One region of the Streptomyces sp. NPDC002853 genome, then DNA from elsewhere that is predicted to be linked to it. Evidence: riboswitches for the same ligand, from Rfam matches in the RefSeq annotation. Region 1 holds a riboswitch; the other holds the start of a gene.

Region 1 (10,315 bases):
CGACGTGGGCAGCCTCAACGGCACGTACGTCAACCGGGAGCGCATCGACTCGGTCGCGCTGTCGAACGGCGACGAGGTGCAGATCGGCAAGTACCGGCTGGTCTTCTACGCGAGCCAGCGGGGCATCGGTATCTGATCCTCCCCCGGACTGCGTCCGGGGGGACCCCCAGGAAGGTCCATGCTTCAAACACCGAGGGGCGGTGCCGGGAACGGCACCGCCGCCGAGGACCGTCGGATGATGAGCATCGGCGCGGTGCTGAACGCGCTGCGTGACGAGTTCCCCGAGGTCACGATCTCCAAGATCCGGTTCCTGGAGTCGGAAGGGCTCATCGAGCCGGAGCGCACGCCCTCGGGCTACCGCAAGTTCAGCCCCCAGGACGTCGAGCGGCTCGGTCACGTCCTGAGGATGCAGCGGGACCATTATCTGCCGCTCAAGGTGATCCGGGAGCACCTGGATGCCCTGGAGCGCGGAGAGCGGGTCTCTGTGCCCTCCCTGGGGCAGCCTCGCGAGCCCGGTGACGCCTGGGGCGTGAGTGACGCCGTGGAGCCCACCGCGGCCCGTGTGGGCCGTGCGGAGCTTCTTGCCGCCGCCGAGATCGACGCGGAGCAGCTCGCGGACTGGGAGACGTACGGGCTCATCGTTCCCCTGCCGGGCGGCGGTTACGACGCGGAGGCCGTGACGATCGCCGCTCTCGTCGTGGAACTCGGGCGATTCGGCATCGAACCCAGGCATTTGCGCACCATGAAATCTGCGGCCGAACGTGAGGCCGGCCTGGTCGACCAGGTCGTCGCGCCGCTGCGCCGGCACCGCAATCCGCAGACCAGGGCCCATGCGGAAGCCCGTACGAAGGAACTCGCCGGGCTGACCGGAAAGCTGCATTCTGCACTGGTGCAGACGGCGCTCGGGGTCCGGTTGCCCTGACTCAGGGGGTGCCCGACTACCCAAACCGGCCGGGCACGTCCTAGGGTTGCTGTGTGAACGAGCTCGACGTCGTAGGTGTCCGGGTGGAAATGCCCTCCAACCAACCGATCGTGCTCCTGCGTGAAGTGGGAGGCGATCGATACCTCCCCATCTGGATCGGACCAGGGGAGGCGACCGCGATCGCCTTCGCACAGCAGGGGATGGCGCCCGCACGGCCGCTGACCCACGACCTGTTCAAGGACGTGCTGGAGGCGGTGGGTCAGGAGCTCACCGAGGTGCGCATCACGGACCTGCGGGAAGGTGTCTTCTACGCGGAGCTGGTCTTCGCCAGTGGAGTCGAGGTGAGCGCCCGGCCGTCCGACGCCATAGCGCTCGCGCTCCGCACGGGAACGCCGATCTACGGCAGCGACGGTGTCCTCGACGACGCGGGCATCGCCATTCCGGACGAGCAGGAGGACGAGGTGGAGAAGTTCCGCGAGTTCCTCGACCAGATCTCTCCCGAGGACTTCGGCACCAACAGCCAGTAGGCCATCGCCTTCCCGGGCTCCGGCCGACCATTCGGCTAGCCTTTCCCGGCGGTGCGGGACAGCAAACCACTCTTAGGGTGATTATCACTCGGCGTGCCGAGTGTGGCGATCGTTGACGAGCCCCTGGTGACTGCCTACCGTCGAGAAGGCAGGTCAAGGACGGAGGTCGGCGTGAGAAGCAGCGGCGACGGTACGGCGATGGGTGGGCCGTATCCGCTTCACAGCAGCACGGCCGGTCACTCTCCGCAGAGGCCGATGGTGGTTCAGGAGAGCGTTCAGGGGAGCGGGGACGCCACGTCCGGACAGTCCGAACAGGAACAGATCGGTTATCGGGGGCCGACCGCGTGTGCGGCCGCCGGGATCACGTACCGACAGCTCGACTACTGGGCCCGTACGGGCCTCGTCGAGCCCAGTGTGCGGTCCGCGGGCGGTTCGGGGACCCAGCGGCTCTACAGCTTCCGGGACGTCGTCGTCCTGAAGATCGTGCGGCGCTTCCTCGACACGGGTGTGTCCCTGCAGAACATCCGGACCACGGTCCAGCATCTGCGTGACCGCGGTTTCCAGGACCTGGAGCGGATGACGCTCATGAGCGACGGCGCGACGGTCTACGAGTGCACGTCGCCCGACGAGGTCCACGATCTGCTCCAGGGCGGCCAGGGCATCTTCGGGATCGCCGTGGGCGTCGTGTGGCGGGACGTGGAGTCGGCGCTCTCGCAGCTGCACGGGGAGCGGATCGACACCGGGGAGACGCTGGTGCGCCAGAACCCCGCCGATGAGCTCGCGAGGCGGCGCAACAGGGCCGTCTGACGCGGCGTTGTCAGTGGCGTAGGGCAGCATCAGAGATGTGAGAACCGCGCCCACGATCCTGCATCTCGACATGGATGCCTTCTACGCGTCCGCAGAGCAGGCCGCGAAGCCGAGTCTGCGCGGGAAGGCCGTGGTCGTGGGCGGGCTCGGACCGCGGGGCGTGGTGGCCACCGCCTCGTACGAGGCGCGGAAGTTCGGTGTGCACTCGGCGATGCCGATGGGGCAGGCGCGGCGCCTGGCGCCCAATGCCGCCTATCTGGTGCCACGGTTCGGGCTCTACCGCGAGATCAGCGACCAGGTGATGACGCTGCTGCGGGAGCTGTCGCCGCTGGTGGAGCCGCTCAGCCTCGATGAGGCCTTCGTGGACCTGGAGGCAGGCGGGGTGGCCGACGACCGGGCGTCCGCGCTGGAGGTGGGCGAGCGGTTGCGCGCGGACATCAAGGCGGTGACGGGGCTCGCGGGATCGGTCGGGCTCGCCGCGTCCAAGATGCTGGCGAAGATCGCCTCGGAGGAGGCCAAGCCCGACGGGCTGCGGCTGATAGTGCCGGGCACCGAGCGGGACCTGCTCGCGCCGATGTCGGTGCGGACGCTGCCCGGCGTCGGTCCCGCCACCGGGGACCATCTGCGGCGGGGCGGGATCACGACCGTGGGGGAGATCGCGGAGGCGGGCGAGGACGAGCTCGTACGGCTTCTAGGGAAGTCGCACGGCAGCGCGCTGTACGCGATGGCCCTTGCGCGGGACGAGCGGCCCGTGGTGGCGGAGCGGGAATCCAAGTCGGTCAGTGTCGAGGACACGTACGACGTGGACATCCATGACCGGGTCCGGGTCAGGGGCGAGGTCGCGCGGCTCGCCGAGCGCTGTGTGGAGCGGTTGCGGGCGGCCGGGCACTCGGGGCGGACCATCGTCCTGAAGGTGCGTCGGTTCGACTTCTCCACGCTGACGCGCTCCGAGACGCTGCGTGGGCCCACGGACGACCCCGGGGTGGTGCGTGAGGCCGCCGCGCGGCTCCTGGAGTCGGTGGACACCACCGGAGGGGTGCGGCTCCTCGGGGTGGGCGTCACGGGGCTCGCGGACTACACGCAGGAGGACCTCTTCGCGCAAGCGCAGGCCCAGGCGGAGGCCGAGGCTCAGGCCGAGGCCGCACAGGCCCTGGAGACGCAGCAGGAGGCCGAGGAGGAGACGGCCGGGGAGGCCGTGGCGCAGCCCGTGGCCGAGACGGTGGCGGAGCCGGCCGTTCCCGTCGAGCGGCGGTGGGCCGCCGGGCACGATGTGCGGCATGCCGAGTACGGGCACGGGTGGGTGCAGGGCAGTGGCCTGGGGCGGGTCACTGTGCGCTTCGAGACGCCCGAGTCGACGGTGCCGGGGCGGGTGCGGACGTTCCGTACGGATGATCCGGCGCTCGAGCCCGCGGAGCCGTTGCCCCTGGTGGCGGCTCCCGAGGCGGTGGAGCCGCGGTGACGCCGGTGGTGCCTGCCCGCCGGGGTCACCTGGGCTGCCGCGCGGGTGTCAGGGGCTCTCCTGGCCCGCGATGTTGCCGAAGTCCTTGTCCGGCGGTGGTGCGGAGGGCGGGGGCGTGATGTCCAGGCCGTAGTGGTGGTAGAGCTGCAGTTCCTGTTCGGGGGAGAGGTGGCGGCCCACACCGAAATCGGGGGCGTCCTTGATCAGTGAGCGTTCGAAGGGGATGTGCAGGGTGCCGTCGCTCCTGAGCTCGCTCGGTTCCAGGGGGACGAAGGTGTCCCGGCTGAACAGGCCCGTGCGTATGGCCGCCCACTCAGGGGCGCCGGTGGCGTCGTCGAGATAGACCTCGTCGATCGTGCCGATCTTGGCCCCGTTCCGGTCGAACGCCTTCCGGCCGATCAAATTGCGCGGATCGATGTCGGTCTGCACGGGCCCTCCAACTGGTCGAGGCGTGTCGAAGTGGGGCGTAACTCATCCTCGTTCGTTCGCAATCACTACGAAAGAGCACTTCGGGGCAGGTGGCCACTCGAGGGAACGGTCACGGTCCTCGCTGGTAGGCTGGCGCTTGGCTGCTGACCCCGTGCGGGAGAGCTCTCCGGTCGAGACACCGGAGGCGCCGAAGGAGCAACTCCTCCCCGGAATCTCTCAGGCCCCTGTACCGCACGGACGAGGTCACTCTGGAAAGTAGGGCGGGCGTCGGGCGGGCACGTCCGGTCCCCTTCCTCACCGACGGTGAAAGCCGGTGCGTCGCCTCTCGCGGGGCGTGGACCGGTGAAACTCTCAGGTTGAGATGACAGAGGGGGAGGCCGTCCGGGTACCCGCGCCGTGGTGCCCCTCGCAGGTCGCGTCAGACCAGGAGGCCTCCGCAATGACCGCCACACCTCGTATCCCGCTCTCCCAGCTCGAACAGGGCATCCCCTTCGAGCAGCGGCACATCGGTCCCGACGTGGAAGCACGGGCCAAGATGCTCGCGCAGGTCGGGTACGGCTCGCTCGACGAGCTCACCGCGGCCGCCGTGCCGGATGTGATCAAGAACGCCGAGGCGCTGAACCTGCCCGGGGCACGCACCGAGGCCGAGGTGCTCGCCGAGCTGCGCTCCCTCGCCGACCGTAACCAGGTCCTCGATTCCATGATCGGGCTCGGTTACTACGGAACCTTCACGCCGCCGGTGATCCTGCGGAACGTGATGGAGAACCCTGCGTGGTACACCGCCTACACGCCGTACCAGCCCGAGATCTCCCAGGGGCGCCTCGAGGCGCTGCTCAACTTCCAGACCGTCGTCGCCGAGCTGACCGGGCTGCCCACCTCCGGTGCCTCGCTGCTCGATGAGGGGACGGCCGCCGCCGAGGCCATGGCGCTGTCGCGGCGCATGGGCAAGGTCAAGGACGGTGTCTTCCTCGTCGACGCCGACGCGCTGCCGCAGACCATCGCCGTGATCCAGACCCGCGCCGAGCCGACCGGTGTCGAGGTCGTCGTCGCCGATCTGAGCGAGGGCATCCCGGCCGAGGTCGCCGAGCGTGGTGTCGTCGGCGTCCTGATCCAGTACCCCGGCGCCTCCGGTGTCGTACGCGAGATAAAGCCGCTCATCGAGCAGGCGCACGAGCTTGGTGCCATCGTCTCCGTCGCCGCCGACCTGCTCGCCCTGACGCTGCTCACCTCGCCCGGTGAGCTCGGCGCCGACATCGCGGTGGGCACCACCCAGCGTTTCGGCGTCCCGATGGGCTTCGGCGGCCCGCACGCCGGTTACATGGCGGTGCGCGAGAAGTTCGCGCGCAGCCTGCCGGGGCGGCTCGTCGGTGTCTCCGTGGACGCGGACGGCAACAAGGCCTACCGGCTCGCGCTGCAGACCCGTGAGCAGCACATCCGCCGCGAGAAGGCCACCAGCAACATCTGTACCGCTCAGGTGCTGCTCGCCGTGATGGCCGGAATGTACGCGGTCTACCACGGGCCCGAGGGCCTCAAGGCCATCGCGCGGCGTACCCACCGCTACGCGACCGTGCTCGCGGCGGGGCTCACCGGGGGCGGGGTCGAGGTCGTGCACGGCGCGTACTTCGACACGCTGACCGTGCGGGTGCCCGGCAGGGCCGAGGCGCTCGTCGCCGCGGCCCGCGAGGGTGGCGTCAACATCCACCAGGTCGACGCCGACCACGTCTCGCTGGCCTGCGACGAGACCACCACGCGCAAGCAACTGACCGCGATCTGGGGTGCGTTCGGTGTCGAGGCCGACATCGAGGCGCTCGACGCACAGACCGCGGACTCGCTCCCCTCGGGGCTGCTGCGCGAGGACGAGTACCTCACGCATCCGGTCTTCCACCAGTACCGCTCCGAGACCGCCATGCTGCGTTACCTGCGCAAGCTGGCCGACCGCGACTACGCGCTCGACCGCGGCATGATCCCGCTGGGCTCCTGCACCATGAAGCTCAACGCGACCACGGAGATGGAGCCGGTCACCTGGCCCGAGTTCGGGCAGCTGCACCCCTTCGCGCCCGCCCAGCAGGCGCAGGGCTATCTGACGCTCATCCGTGAGCTGGAGGAGCGGCTCGCCGAGGTCACGGGGTACGACAAGGTCTCGCTGCAGCCCAACGCCGGTTCGCAGGGCGAACTGGCCGGACTGCTCGCCGTGCGCGGCTACCACCGCGCCAACGGCGACGAGCAGCGCACCGTCTGCCTCATCCCGTCCTCCGCGCACGGCACGAACGCCGCGAGCGCCGTGATGGCCGGCATGAAGGTCGTCGTCGTGAAGACCAGCGACGACGGTGAGATCGACGTCGAGGACCTGCGCGCCAAGATCGAGAAGCACCGCGACGAGCTGTCCGTGCTCATGATCACCTACCCGTCCACGCACGGTGTGTTCGAGGAGCACGTCGCCGACATCTGCGCCCAGGTGCACGATGCGGGCGGCCAGGTCTACGTCGACGGGGCGAACCTCAACGCCCTGGTGGGCCTCGCCCAGCCCGGCAAGTTCGGCGGCGACGTCTCGCACCTGAACCTGCACAAGACGTTCTGCATCCCGCACGGCGGCGGCGGCCCCGGCGTCGGCCCGGTCGGTGTGCGCGAGCACCTCGCGCCGTACCTGCCCAACCACCCGTTGCAGCCCGCCGCGGGGCCCGAGACCGGTGTCGGTCCGATCTCCGCCGCGCCGTGGGGCTCGGCCGGAATCCTGCCGATCTCCTGGGCGTACGTACGCCTCATGGGCGGCGAGGGCCTCAAGCGCGCCACGCAGGTCGCCGTGCTGTCCGCGAACTACATCGCCAAGCGCCTGGAGCCGCACTACCCGGTGCTCTACACCGGCCCCGGCGGACTCGTCGCGCACGAGTGCATCATCGATCTGCGCCCGCTGAGCAAGGCGACCGGCGTCAGCGTCGACGACATCGCCAAGCGGCTCATCGACTACGGCTTCCACGCTCCGACCATGTCGTTCCCGGTCGCGGGGACGCTGATGATCGAGCCGACCGAGAGTGAGGACCTGGTCGAGATCGACCGGTTCTGCGAGGCGATGATCAGCATTCGTGCGGAGATCGAGAAGGTCGGCGGTGACTGGCCGGCCGATGACAACCCGCTGCGGAACGCCCCGCACACCGCTGCCGCGCTCGGCGGTGAGTGGGAGCACGCGTACAGCCGCGAGGAGGCCGTGTTCCCGGCCGGCGTGGTGGCCGCCGACAAGTACTGGCCGCCGGTGCGCCGCATCGACCAGGCGTACGGCGACCGGAACCTCGTCTGCTCCTGCCCGCCGCTGGATGCGTACGAGGACTGATATCGGGCCTTGAACATGCGTGGGGGCCGGTCCGGAGTTGTGTCTCTCCGGGTCGGCCCCTTTGTTGTCCGTTGCGTTGTCCGTGCCGTGCTGCCGTCGCTTCAGGCCGCGGTCACCAGCGGTCGATGCGGGGCGATGATCTGGCCGTCCGGCAGCAGCTCACCGGTGTCCTCGAAGAGGAGGACGCCGTTGCACAGCAGGCTCCAGCCCTGTTCCGGGTGGCTCGCCATGAGGAGCGCGGCTTCCCGGTCTGCGGAGTCGGCTGTCGGGCACGGTGGTTGGTGCTGGCACATGGATGGGTTCTTTCGCTGCGATGTGATGGCTGTGACGTCTGCCTTGCGGCTCGATGCGGTGTTCATGGCCGCCCCCCGTTGAGTCGGTCCGTTCCCAGTGTTGCCCTACGGGCGTCAATCCGCAGGGATTTAGCGGCAGCGCTCCTTACTGCTTAATGACGTATCACCCGCCCGGACGGTTCAGCCCAACTGCACTGTCTCTTCGGGTGGTTCGGGGTGGTCATACCGGGCTAGTCCGTATGGGCACATCACGCGCCGAGCCCCGCGGCCTGGACGGCGGCGGGGCACGGAGACGTACGGCGAGGTCAGGCGGGCGAGCCGAGCAGTGGTGCCGGGGTCATCCGGTGGGTGAGGACCTTCAGGAGCTCGGCGGCGCGGTGCGGGTGGTGCGCCGCGATGCCCGGGGGCGCGGGCGCAAGGGGCACGAGGACATCCGAGGGCGCGAGATGGCCGTTCGCGCCGTCCGCGGTGCAGTCGCCGTGCAACCAGAGTGTCAGCATGTAAAGCTCGGGTACGGACAACAGTCGTGGTTGGTACGGCATTGGCATCGCTTCGGCATGACGGAGGGCGCGTTCCGTGGACGCTATGTACGGACCTTCGAAGAAGTGCGAGAAGGTCCACCCGTCAGGCGTCAGCATCGTGTCCGCCGCGGCCACGGCTCGCTCGCCCGCGCGGATCAGGAAGCGCCACCCCGCGAGCCGGGTGGGCGCGGTGCCCGACGGAGTGATCCGGTCAAGTACATGGACGGGCAACGGGAGTTCGGGACTCACGGGTCCCTGCGCGGCGCGCAGGGACGGGGTGCGGGCTTCGCGTACGGCGGTGGGTGAACCGAGTGCCGCGAGGACGCTGCGCAGGGCGGGCGCGGGAGCCGGGGGGACTTGCAGCGGCATGGTGGGTCGCCTCTCTCATTCGACAGGCACGGTGGAACGAGGACAGGTGCGGACGTCGCTGTCTGCTCCGGGGCCAGAGGGGCGGGGGCTGGGGACCACGAGCGCCAACTCTCTGCCTCGTTCGCGGAGTTTATACGACACGTGTTCAGGCAGTGTTTCGTCTAACCGCACCCGATATTGCGTGCAAGGCGTTATCCGGTCGCCATTTTGCGGGATTTAACCCGATTCTGGAAAGGTCCGGACGTCTGACCTCGGCCGCCTTCCCGGAAGCGGTCGGCCGATTCTCGTCGGTGTTTTTCACCAGGCGCCGGTGCGAGGATTCCCCGGCGGACCCCATGCCCGGTGAATGTGCCGCTCGGACGTGGCATCGAGCGTACTGGGCCAGGGGCATGTGCGGGGCGTTATCGATCACATTGCAGGGCATCATCCACCGAGACACAGCGGCCGGATCATTGGCTGCCCATCCGAGGAGGGGACGCTTCGATGGGGGAGAAGGTCGTAGCGGGATCGTTTGATCTGGCCGAGCGGCGCCGGTACAGGGACAAGCTCAAGGAGTGCCTGACGGGGCTGCGGAGGCTGCTGGACGAGGAGCGGTTCGACCGGCCCAGGAATCTGATGGGCGTGGAGATCGAACTGAATCTCGCGGGACCGGACGGCATGCCGAGAATGCTGAATGCCGAAGTCCTCGAACGGATCGCGAGCCGGGACTTCCAGACGGAACTCGGAATGTTCAATCTTGAAGTCAATATTGCACCGCACAGATTGGGCGGACGCGTTCTCGACCGCCTTGCCGAAGAGCTGCGCACCGGCCTCGCCTATGCGCACCGAAAAGCCAACGAGGTGAACGCCGGAATCGTGATGATCGGCATTCTGCCGACACTCGCGCACCACGACCTGGTCTCCGGAAACCTCTCCGACGTCGACCGCTACGCGCTGCTCAACGACCAGATCGTCGCCGCGCGCGGCGAGGAGTTCGTCCTGGACATCCAGGGCGTGGAGCGGCTCACCTGCACGTCCGCGTCGATCGCGCCCGAAGCGGCCTGCACCTCGGTGCAGCTGCACCTCCAGGTCACCCCGGGCAGGTTCGCCGACGTGTGGAACGCGGCCCAGGCCGTCGCCGCGGCGCAGGTCGCCGTCGGCGCCAACGCGCCGTTCCTGTTCGGGCGTGAGCTGTGGCGCGAGTCGCGGCCCCCACTGTTCCTGCAGTCCACCGACACCCGCCCGCCCGAACTGCAGGCCCAGGGCGTACGGCCGCGGACCTGGTTCGGCGAGCGCTGGATCAGCGACGCGTACGAGCTCTTCGAGGAGAACCTGCGCTACTTTCCCGCGCTGCTTCCCCTCGTGGACGACGAGGACCCGCTGGCGGTGCTCGACGACGGCCGGGTGCCGCAGCTCGCCGAACTCGTCCTGCACAACGGCACCGTGTACCGCTGGAACCGCCCCGTGTACGGCATCGCGGGCGGCGTCCCGCACCTGCGGGTGGAGAACCGTGTCCTGCCCGCGGGCCCCACCGTCACCGACGTCATCGCCAACGCCGCCTTCTACTACGGCGTCGTACGCGCCCTCGCCGAGGAACCCCGGCCCGTGTGGACCCGGCTGCCCTTCGAGGCCGCGGCCCGCAACTTCGACACCGCGTGCCGCGACGGCATCGAGGCCCGGCTGC
Region 2 (10,315 bases), on a different contig from region 1:
GGATGCCCGCGAGCTGCTCGGCACCGGACGACTTTCCGGCGAAGAGGACGGCGATGTCCTGTCCCGCCCACTTGGGCAGCATGAAGAAGACGGTGAAGGTCGCGAGCAGTACGACCAGCACCATGATGACAACGGCGATCAGGCGCCGGATGAGATAAGCAAGCACTGTGCGCGGCCCGGCGGTGGCCGGGACCCCCTTGTGAGGAGTCCCGGTCACCGCCCGGGGCCATCACCTGCCCTTCGGACTGGCGGGATTCGGCGGTGGGACAACGGCCTTGCGGCGACTGCTACTGACTACTTCGCGTCCTCGACACCGAGGGAGACGTAGTCGTAGCGACCGCTGTAAGCGGCGGACGAGTAGACGTTGGTCGCCCGCGAGGAACGCCACGAGATGTTCTTCTCGTAGATGAAGGGCATCCAGTACGCCTTGTCGACGATCTCGTGGGCCAGATCGGTGTAGATCTCACCGGCCTTGTTCGGGTCGACCGTGCCGATCGCGTCGTCGAAGAACTTGTCGATCTTCGGCTCGTCGATCTGCGACTCGTTGTAGTTGCCGTTCTCGTTGATGAAACGGCTGTCGAACAGCGGCTGGGCGTAGCCCTGGCCGGTCGGGAAGTCAGGACCCCAGCCCGCCATCGTCATGCCGATGCCGCGCTTCTTCACGACCGAGGGAGAACCGGTGATGCTGGAGGAGTCGGCGCCGTCGATCTGGTCGACCTGGGCGTCGATGTTGACCTTCTTCAGCTGCTCCTGGAGCGCCGTGGCGGCGTCCACCTCACCCGGCTGGTTGGTGCGCGCCGAGATCTTGGTCGAGAAGCCGCCGGGCTTGCCGCACTCCTTGAGCTGGGCCTTCGCCTTGGCGACGTCCGGCTTGCCCTTGCGCTCCTTGATGCCGTACGGGTCGTAGTCGTCGTGACCCTTGATCGACTTCGGGAAGACGTTGGTGGCGATCTCGCCGGCGGCGACCTCGCCGCCACGGGTCTTCTGCAGGCTCGCGAAGTCCGTGGCGTAGAAGACGGCCTTGCGGCAGGCCTCGTTGTCGAACGGCTTCGTCTTGGTCACCAGGGCGACGTAACGGACGAAGTCCGTCTGCATGTTGTCGACGTTGTCCTTGTGGTCCTGAATGGCGGTGGTACGACCCGACTGGGTCATGCCGGTGCCATTCATGTCGATGTCGTAGTCACCTTCCATCAGGCGCTTGTCGTTCTCTTCGAGGTTCGCCGAGATGGTGACCGAGATCTTGTCCGGCAGCGCGGGACGGACCGGGTCCGACGACTTCTTCCAGTTCTTGTTGCGGACGAGCGTGATGCTCTTGCCCGCGCTGTAGTTCTGGAACTTGTACGGGCCGGAGGAGAACGGGCGCTGGGTGTACTTGGCGCCGGTGTCCTCGGACTGCTTCACCGGGGTGCCCGACGGCATCGCGAGCATCTGCTCGAAGTCGCCGTTCTTCTTGGGCAGCTTGAAGATGATGGTGTTGTCGTCCGGCGTCTCGATCGCCTTCAGACCGAGCTTGTCCTTCGACTTGTCCTCGTAGGGGCCCTTGTACTCGCCCTTGGGGTCAAGCGTGGACTTCAGGTAGCCGGGACCACCGGTGATGACCTTGGTGGCCCAGATGCGCTCGATGCCGTACTTGATGTCCTTGGAGGTCAGCTTCGAGCCGTCCTCCCAGGTGAGACCGTCACGCAGCTTGTACGTGTAGGTCTTGCCGTCGTCGCTGATCTTCGCCGTGTCCTGGGCGAGGTCGGGGACGAGCTTGTTGGACGCGGCACCCGGCTTGGTGTCGTACGTGATCAGCGTGCGGGTGTAGAACCGCATGAAGTCCCACGTCATGCCGTAGTACGCGCGCTGCGGGTCGGCCGAGTCCAGGTCCTGCTTGGCGATGAACTTGAGCGTTCCGCCCTTTTTCTTCGACTCGTTCGCGACCTTGCCGATCGCCGCGTTGTAGCCGGCGCCCTTGCTGTCGTCGTCGTCGCTGCCGCCGCCGCACGCCGTGGTGGTCACCAGCGCCGCCACGACGAGGGCCGCGCCTGCGGTCAACCGTCGTTTAGAGGAACCTGTGGGCATTTCTCGCATCCTCCGAGATTCGCGGTCCTTGGCATTGACTGCCTTGAGAACCATGGGAAGAGCCACCTGACGCTGCGGCAGGGGCAAGCCAGTTGGAGCTGTTTAACGAGTTCCCTTGGGGTCCAGGGCGTCGCGCAGCCCATCACCGAAGAGGTTGAAGGCAAGCACGGTCACGAAGATCGCCAGGCCGGGGAAGACCATGAACATCGGATCGTGCTCGTACGTCGCCAGGGCGTCCCGGAGCATGCCGCCCCAGGAGGCCGTCGGCGGGCGTACACCTGCGCCGAGGAAGCTGAGCGCCGCTTCGGTGAGGATGTTGGTGGGGATCATGAGGGTCGCGTACACCGTGATCGGTGCGATCAGGTTCGGCAGCAACTCACGGAACAGGATGTGGCGTTGGCCGCCGCCGAGGCTGCGGGCCGCCTCCACGTACTCACGTTCGCGCAGGCTGAGGGTCTGACCGCGGACGATGCGCCCGACGTAGGGCCAGCCGAAGAAGCCGATCACCAGGATCAGTACGGCGATGCGGACGCCGCTGCCGGTCAGGCCGAGCAGGTCGTCGGGGAGGACCGAGACCAGGGAGATCACGAAGAGCAGCTGCGGGAAGGCGAGCAGCACGTCCATGACCCGGCTGATCGCCGCGTCGACCCAGCCGCCGAAGTAACCGGCGATGATGCCGAAGAAGGTCCCGAGCGCCACGGCCACCACGGCGGCGAGGAACGCCACCAGGAGCGAGATGCGGGCTCCGTAGACGATGCGGCTGAAGACGTCGCGGCCCTTGTTGGGCTCCACTCCGAAGAGGAAGTCCCAACTCATGCCGCCGAAGGCACCCTTGGGCAGGTTCGTCAGGTCTTCCAGCTCTTCCTGATGGAACTCGTTGGGCGGGTGGCCGAGGAGGGAGACGATCAGGGGCGCGAAGACGGCGACAAAGACCAGGACGAGCACGGTGATGCCGCCGGCCAGCGCGACCTTGTCCCGCTTCAGGCGGTTCCAGGCGATCTGCTTGAGGGACCGCCCCTCGACCTTCCTCACCCCTGCATCAGCTGCGGGAGCGACGTCCGCCGTCGGGTCCGCGTCCGCAGGTGTGTCATGCAATGGTGCCGTCATCGTGGCAGGGACCCCTCTCAACCGGTGGTGACCGGCCCGCACTTGTCGCTGTAGCGATGTGATCAGTCCGTCGTACACAGGGGCGAAGCACCCCTGGTGCGGGAGTCTTCATCGCGGTCGCGATCTGTTACCAGCCTTGACGGTGAATGGATGCGCAACCGTGATGCTGATCGAGGTGTTCCGTTATCCGGACGCACGTGAACGAGGGGCGAACACGGGGCAGTTGGGTCGCAAGGTGCCACGGGAGCCCTTAAGCCCCCTCCACCACCAGAACGGACATCGTGACGGTCAGGGCAGGTATACGAGCCGCGGTGGCCGGTTCCAGGCCCTTTCGATCACGTCCGGTCAGGACCGAGGCACCGCTTCAGTACTGCGCGGGGTAGCCGTAACCGCCCGCGGGCGCCGGTGCGGGCTGGGCCTCGCGGTCGTAGAACGGGCGGGCGTTGGCGCGCAGCCACATGGCCACCGGGTCGAACCCGTCGGACATCGCGACCGTCGACACGGGCAGGCCGTCGGGGACCGCGGCGATCGACTGCTGCATCATCGTGCGCACCCCGTCGACCGATGCCGGCGAGGTGTCGTACACATCGAGACCGATCGCCAGATACGGGGCGCCGAGCGCGGGCTGCACCCAGGCGCGGCGCAGCGAGCGGACCGCGGGGGTGCGGTGGGCGTTCTGCGTGAGCAGGGCGTAGAACTGGGGGATCTCGATGGCCGGCTCGGTGAGTCTGAGCGGCCCCGCGGGCAGCAGGTCCAGGCCCGACGCGATGCGCCGCAGGTCGAGCCAGGGGATGCCGACGCCGCCGCCGGGCGCGTGGGGGTTGAGCCAGAGGCCGTAGTGGTCCGGGAAGAGGGTGCGGGAGATGTCGAGACCGGCAACCACTTCGTACGAGCGGTTCCAGCCACTGGCGGAGAGCTCCTGGGCCGAGGTGACACACGGCGCGTACCCCAGGCCCTCGACCTCCATGTTCCCGTACTGGGCGTCGGGGGAGCCGGCCTGACCGTGCCAGAGCAGCATCCACACCTGGTCGGCGGCGAGCGCCCGCAGGAGCGCCTCGTAGGCGTCATAGCGCCCCGGCGTCACCTGGCGCAGCATGTGCTCGACCTGCCCGGCCGCAGCCGTGCCCGACGCACTCACCCTTAACCGCCCCTTCGCGATGACCCGCTGACCCGGTGGAACTCCGGCTCATGAAACCAGCTTAAGCGGCGATCCTGACACCGACTTGACGTACGGCACCCTCACACACGTACCTGCACATGTCCTTACACATGTCCGTGCTCGTGTCCCGGAGTCCGGCCGAAGAAGGGCCGGACCCGCTCGCGCATCCAGTCGGCGACCGGGTCCTGGGCCACGTCGAGCAGCACCAGGTTCACCGGCCAGGCCACCGGGGCGTGCCCCAGGGCCCGGCCCACGGCCTCCATCGGGAGCTCGCGCGCGTTCCCCTCCCAGGAGGTCAGTTCGACGCCGACGAACAGCGAGGGGTCACCGCCTTCGACGCTGGCCAGGCAGCGGCGGGCGCTCAGGACGATGCCGGTGGCCTCGAACTCGCGGGCGGCGGCGGACAGGAAGTCCACCGGGTCCTCCTGCCAGTCCGGTTCGAAGAGGCGTACGCGGCCGCCGGTCGCGGGCCCGTCCAGCGGCGTGCGTCCCGACCGGCAGAGCTCGGCGACGGCGGGCGGCGGCAGCGGCACACCGACCGTGCCGTCCGGGTTGACCGCGATGCCCAGCTGCGGGGGAAGCCCGCGCGCGAACTCCACGGCGGGCGCCACGGTGCAGCCCATGCGCCCGCCGGTGGCCTGCTGGAACTGCTGCTCGGAGCTGAAGACGGGGACATAGGCCTGGCCGTCGATCTCCAGCGTGGGCAGGTCGAGGGTGCCGCTGTCCGGGGCTCCGCCGTTCGGCAGCGGGACCCAGACGTGGCTGCGGCCGAGCACCTCGACGATGCGGGCCCCCGCGGACGCCTGGGGCGCGCCGGGGGTGCCCAGGGACGCCGCGAGCACCTCTTCGAGTTCGTTGCCCGGCCATCCTCCGTAGGGATGGGCGTGCGCCTGCGCCGGAATGTCCATCTCTTCTAACCCCTGCTCTGTCCCGCTCTGCCTGCGGCACGACCCTAACGTGGCGGGCGGCTCAGCCCCCGAAGCCGATCCCCCGCAGCACCCCGGCCGCCGTCCGGTCCAGGAGCACCGCCGAGCCGCAGCCGCGCGGCAGGTCACCGCGCTCGGCCGCGCCGACGAGCCGGCCGACCGTCCTGCGGTGCCGCGCGAAGGCGTACCGCGACACGCCGCGTCCGCGCGCGAGCTGCCCCTCTATGGCGGTCTCCGGCTCCACGTCGAGCAGCAGCAGGTGCAGGGTCGTGCCGCGCCGCGCGGCCTCGCGCGCCAGCCAGCGGCGCACCCAGGCCTGGGTGCCGCAGTCGTGCACCACGACGCCCTCGCCGGAACGCAGGGCCCTGCGCAGACCGGCGTAGTGCGCGATGCGCACCAGGGGGCGGTACACCGCGTACGGCAGCAGGTCCGGCATGCGCCGGGCCCAGCGGTCGCGGGTGTCCTGCGAGTCGATGCGCGGGCCCGTGACGGCTCGGCGCATCAGCGTGGACTTGCCGCTGCCCGGAAGCCCGGAGACGACGATCAGGTCGCCCTCGCCGAACGTCAGTCGGTGCGGGCTGTGGCCGGTCCGCTGCCGCAGGTCGCGGACGACGGCCGCCGGCAGGGGGCCGCAGCTCTCCCTGGTGGGGGCGGCGGCCTGTTTGGGCAGGGCCACCCCTGTGTTGGTCGCGTAGACGCTCGTCCTGCGCACCGTGATCGGCCTCCCCTTAGCGGTCACGTACCTGCTTCCCGCAGCTTCCCCGGCAAGTGTAAAGAGAAGGTAATGCGGCACAACAGCATTACTGGACTGGCACTGCCCTGTGACGGAGGCGCGTGCAATGATGTGCGCGCAAACTCCATACAGGCCGTTTAAATCCGCGCGGGAGAGTTCCCGGTCACCGTCGTACGACGCACCGGGGCGCCGAAGGAGCAAGTCCCTCCCTTGAATCTCTCAGGCCCCGTACCGCGCGGGCGAGGCACATCTGAAAAGCGGGCCGCCTGCGCGGCTCCACCCAAGGTGCAAGTCATGACCCTCATACGTACGGGTCGTGGTGAACCTCTCAGGTTCCGATGACAGATGGGGAGGATCGACCTCGCCCGTCATGCCCCTGGGAGTTCCACGAATGAGTACTGTCCCCCGTCTGACCGCACTCGATGCCGCGCATCGTGCGCTCGGCGCGACCATGACCGACTTCGCGGGCTGGGACATGCCGCTGCGCTACGGCAGCGAGCGCGACGAGCACGTCGCCGTGCGCACCAAGGCCGGTCTCTTCGATCTCTCCCACATGGGCGAGATCACGGTCTCCGGACCCGAGGCCGTGGACTTCCTGAACTTCTCGCTGGTCGGCAACATCGGCTCCATCGGTGTCGGCCGCGCCCGCTACACGATGATCTGTGCCGAGGACGGCGGCATCCTGGACGACCTGATCGTCTACCGGCTCGGCGAGCCCGAGGCCCCCGAGTACATGGTGGTCGCCAACGCCTCGAACGCACAGGTCGTGCTCGACGCGCTCACCGCCCGCGCCGACGGCTTCGACGCCGAGGTCCGCGACGACCGCGACGCGTACGCCCTGCTCGCCGTCCAGGGTCCCGAGTCCCCCGGCATCCTGAAGTCACTCACGGACGCCGACCTGGACGGCCTGAAGTACTACGCGGGCCTGCCCGGCACCGTCGCGGGTGTGCCCGCGCTGATCGCCCGCACGGGCTACACCGGCGAGGACGGCTTCGAGCTCTTCGTCGCGCCCGGCGACGCCGAGAAGCTCTGGAACGCGCTCATGGAGGCGGGCGAGCCCGTCGGCCTGGTCCCCGCCGGGCTCTCCTGCCGCGACACGCTGCGCCTGGAGGCGGGCATGCCGCTGTACGGGCACGAGCTGACCGCGGACCTCACGCCCTTCGACGCCGGTCTCGGCCGGGTCGTGAAGTTCGAGAAGACCTCGATGTCCGACCGCTTCGTGGGGCGCGAGGCGCTCGCTGCCGCCGCCGAGCGCGCCGAGACCGCTCCCCCGCGCAAGCTGGTGGGCCTGATCGCCGAGGGCCGCCGCATCCCGCGCGCGGGCTTCGCCGTGGTCGCCGACGGCAAGGTCATCGGCGAGGTCACCTCGGGTGCCCCGTCCCCGACCCTGGGCAAGCCGATCGCCATCGCGTACGTCGACGCGGCGCACGCGGCCCCCGGCAGCGAGGGTGTCGGAGTGGACATCCGGGGCACGCACGAGCCGTACGAGGTCGTGGCGCTGCCGTTCTACAAGCGCCAGAAGTGACACCCCGCACAACAGCCTCGTCCATCAGCACTCCCCCGCGTACAGGAGAATTCAGGTCATGAGCAACCCCCAGCAGCTGCGTTACAGCAAGGAGCACGAGTGGCTCTCGGCCGCCGAGGACGGTGTGGCGACGGTCGGTATCACGGAGCACGCGGCCAACGCGCTCGGTGACGTCGTCTACGCCGACCTGCCCGAGGCCGGTGCCGCGGTGACCGCGGGCGAGACGTGCGGCGAGCTCGAGTCGACCAAGTCGGTCAGCGACCTGTACTCGCCGGTGACCGGTGAGGTCGTCGAGTCGAACCAGGACGTCGTGGACGACCCGTCGCTGGTCAACTCCGCCCCGTTCGAGGGTGGTTGGCTCTTCAAGGTACGGATCACGGAGGAGCCGAAGGACCTGCTCTCCGCGGACGAGTACACCGAGTTCTCCGGCAGCTGAAGCCCCCCGAAGACCCTTAGGGACCACCTGATGTCGCTTCTCAACACCCCTCTCCACGAGCTGGACCCGGACGTCGCCGCCGCCGTCGACGCCGAGCTCCACCGTCAGCAGTCCACCCTGGAAATGATCGCCTCGGAGAACTTCGCTCCGGTCGCCGTCATGGAGGCCCAGGGCACGGTCCTCACCAACAAGTACGCCGAGGGCTACCCCGGCCGCCGTTACTACGGCGGCTGCGAGCACGTCGACGTCACCGAGCAGATCGCGATCGACCGGATCAAGGACCTGTTCGGCGCCGAGTACGCCAACGTCCAGCCGCACTCCGGTGCCTCCGCCAACCAGGCCGCCCTCTTCGCGATCGCCCAGCCCGGCGACACGATCCTGGGCCTCGACCTGGCGCACGGCGGCCACCTCACCCACGGCATGCGCCTGAACTTCTCCGGCAAGCAGTTCAACGTGGTCGCGTACCACGTGGACGAGGCCGGCCTGGTCGACATGGCCGAGGTCGAGCGCCTGGCCAAGGAGAACAGCCCCAAGGTGATCATCGCGGGCTGGTCCGCCTACCCGCGCCAGCTGGACTTCGCGGAGTTCCGCCGGATCGCCGACGAGGTCGGCGCGAAGCTGTGGGTCGACATGGCGCACTTCGCCGGTCTCGTCGCCGCCGGTCTGCACCCCAACCCGGTGCCGTACGCGGACGTGGTCACCTCCACCACGCACAAGACGCTCGGCGGCCCGCGCGGCGGCGTCATCCTGGCCCGCAACAAGGACTTCGCGAAGAAGCTGAACTCCGCGGTCTTCCCCGGCTTCCAGGGCGGCCCGCTGGAGCACGTGATCGCGGCCAAGGCCGTCTCCTTCAAGGTCGCGGCCTCGGAGGAGTTCAAGGAGCGCCAGCAGCGCACCCTGGACGGCGCCCGCATCCTGGCCGAGCGCCTGGTGCAGGACGACGCGAAGGCCGTCGGCGTCGACGTCCTGTCCGGCGGCACGGACGTGCACCTGGTCCTGGTGGACCTGCGCAACTCCGAGCTCGACGGCCAGCAGGCCGAGGACCGCCTCCACGAGGTCGGCATCACGGTCAACCGCAACGCGATCCCGAACGACCCGCGCCCCCCGATGGTCACCTCGGGCCTGCGGATCGGTACGCCCGCGCTCGCGACCCGTGGCTTCCAGGAGGACGACTTCCGCGAGGTCGCCGACATCATCGCCGAGGCGCTGAAGCCGGGCTTCGACGCGGACTCCCTGAAGGCCCGCGTCTCCGCCTTGGCGGAAAAGCACCCGCTGTACCCCAACCTGTAGCATTTTCGTACGCTTTCTTTCGTACGAACCTTCGGGGCACCGCGCACACTGGACAACGAGGACAGTGAGTGCGGTGCCCCGGCCCATGCCCCGGCTCACGCCCTGCTTTCTGCACCACCCCGGCAGACGACGGCGTCTACCAACCACCATTGGAGTTTCTCGTGGCCCTCTCGGTCTTCGACCTGTTCTCGATCGGCATCGGCCCGTCCAGCTCCCACACGGTCGGTCCCATGCGCGCCGCCCGCATCTTCGCGAGCCGCCTCAAGAACGAGGGCCTGATGGCCCACACCACCGCCATACGGGCCGAGCTCTACGGCTCGCTCGGTGCGACCGGCCACGGCCACGGCACCCCGAAGGCGGTGCTGCTCGGCCTGGAGGGCGAGTCCCCGCGCTCGGTGGACGTCGAGTTCGCCGACGCCCGCGTCGAGGAGATCAAGTCGAGCGGCCGCATCAACCTCCTCGGCATGCACGAGATCGACTTCGACTTCGACGAGGACCTGGCCCTGCACCGCCGCAAGGCCCTGCCGTACCACGCCAACGGCATGACGATCTTCGCGTACGACCGTGAGGGCGCCCTCGTCCTGGAGAAGACGTACTACTCCGTGGGCGGCGGCTTCGTGGTCGACGACGACGCTGTGGCCGGCGAGAACCCGATCGTGCCGGACGACACGGTCCTCAAGCACCCCTTCCGCACCGGCGACGAGCTCCTTCGCCTGGCCGACGAGACCGGCCTCTCGATCTCCGCGCTGATGCTGGAGAACGAGAAGGCGTGGCGCACCGAGGAGGAGATCCGCTCGGGTCTGCTCGACATCTGGGGCGTCATGCAGTCCTGCGTCTCGCGCGGCATGTCCCGCGAGGGCATCCTGCCGGGCGGCCTGAAGGTCCGCCGCCGCGCCGCGAACTCGGCGCGCCAGCTGCGCGCCGAGGGCGACCCCCTTGCCCGCTCCATGGAGTGGATCACGCTGTACGCGATGGCGGTGAACGAGGAGAACGCGGCGGGTGGCCGGGTCGTGACGGCCCCGACGAACGGCGCCGCGGGCATCATCCCGGCGGTCCTGCACTACTACATGAACTT

The links. Region 1 has a riboswitch for glycine ahead of gcvP (aminomethyl-transferring glycine dehydrogenase). Riboswitches for the same ligand answer to the same signal wherever they lie in the genome.
Region 2: linked by a shared signal. The riboswitch ahead of gcvT (glycine cleavage system aminomethyltransferase GcvT) and the one ahead of gcvP (aminomethyl-transferring glycine dehydrogenase) in region 1 are both predicted to bind glycine.

Annotation. Positions count from the first base shown of each region.
Region 1 covers NZ_JBSFUS010000015.1:251,637-261,951, reverse strand. Annotated here, with positions in the region: gene ACWD02_RS36515 (FHA domain-containing protein) at 1-136, shown strand, start outside; gene ftsR (transcriptional regulator FtsR) at 179-922, shown strand; gene ACWD02_RS36505 (bifunctional nuclease family protein) at 976-1,449, shown strand; gene ACWD02_RS36500 (MerR family transcriptional regulator) at 1,621-2,256, shown strand; gene ACWD02_RS36495 (DNA polymerase IV) at 2,294-3,715, shown strand; gene ACWD02_RS36490 (PRC-barrel domain-containing protein) at 3,764-4,144, opposite strand; glycine riboswitch at 4,289-4,386, shown strand; gene gcvP (aminomethyl-transferring glycine dehydrogenase) at 4,584-7,469, shown strand; gene ACWD02_RS36480 (DUF5999 family protein) at 7,571-7,762, opposite strand; gene ACWD02_RS36475 (hypothetical protein) at 8,068-8,652, opposite strand; gene ACWD02_RS36470 (glutamate--cysteine ligase) at 9,136-10,315, shown strand, end outside.
Region 2 covers NZ_JBSFUS010000012.1:38,955-49,269, reverse strand. Annotated here, with positions in the region: gene ACWD02_RS30810 (ABC transporter permease) at 1-166, opposite strand, end outside; gene ACWD02_RS30805 (ABC transporter substrate-binding protein) at 295-2,064, opposite strand; gene ACWD02_RS30800 (ABC transporter permease) at 2,167-3,171, opposite strand; gene ACWD02_RS30795 (enhanced serine sensitivity protein SseB C-terminal domain-containing protein) at 3,536-4,309, opposite strand; gene ACWD02_RS30790 (enhanced serine sensitivity protein SseB) at 4,435-5,238, opposite strand; gene ACWD02_RS30785 (AAA family ATPase) at 5,300-5,974, opposite strand; glycine riboswitch at 6,128-6,233, shown strand; glycine riboswitch at 6,234-6,344, shown strand; gene gcvT (glycine cleavage system aminomethyltransferase GcvT) at 6,381-7,514, shown strand; gene gcvH (glycine cleavage system protein GcvH) at 7,573-7,950, shown strand; gene glyA (serine hydroxymethyltransferase) at 7,981-9,240, shown strand; gene ACWD02_RS30765 (L-serine ammonia-lyase) at 9,402-10,315, shown strand, end outside.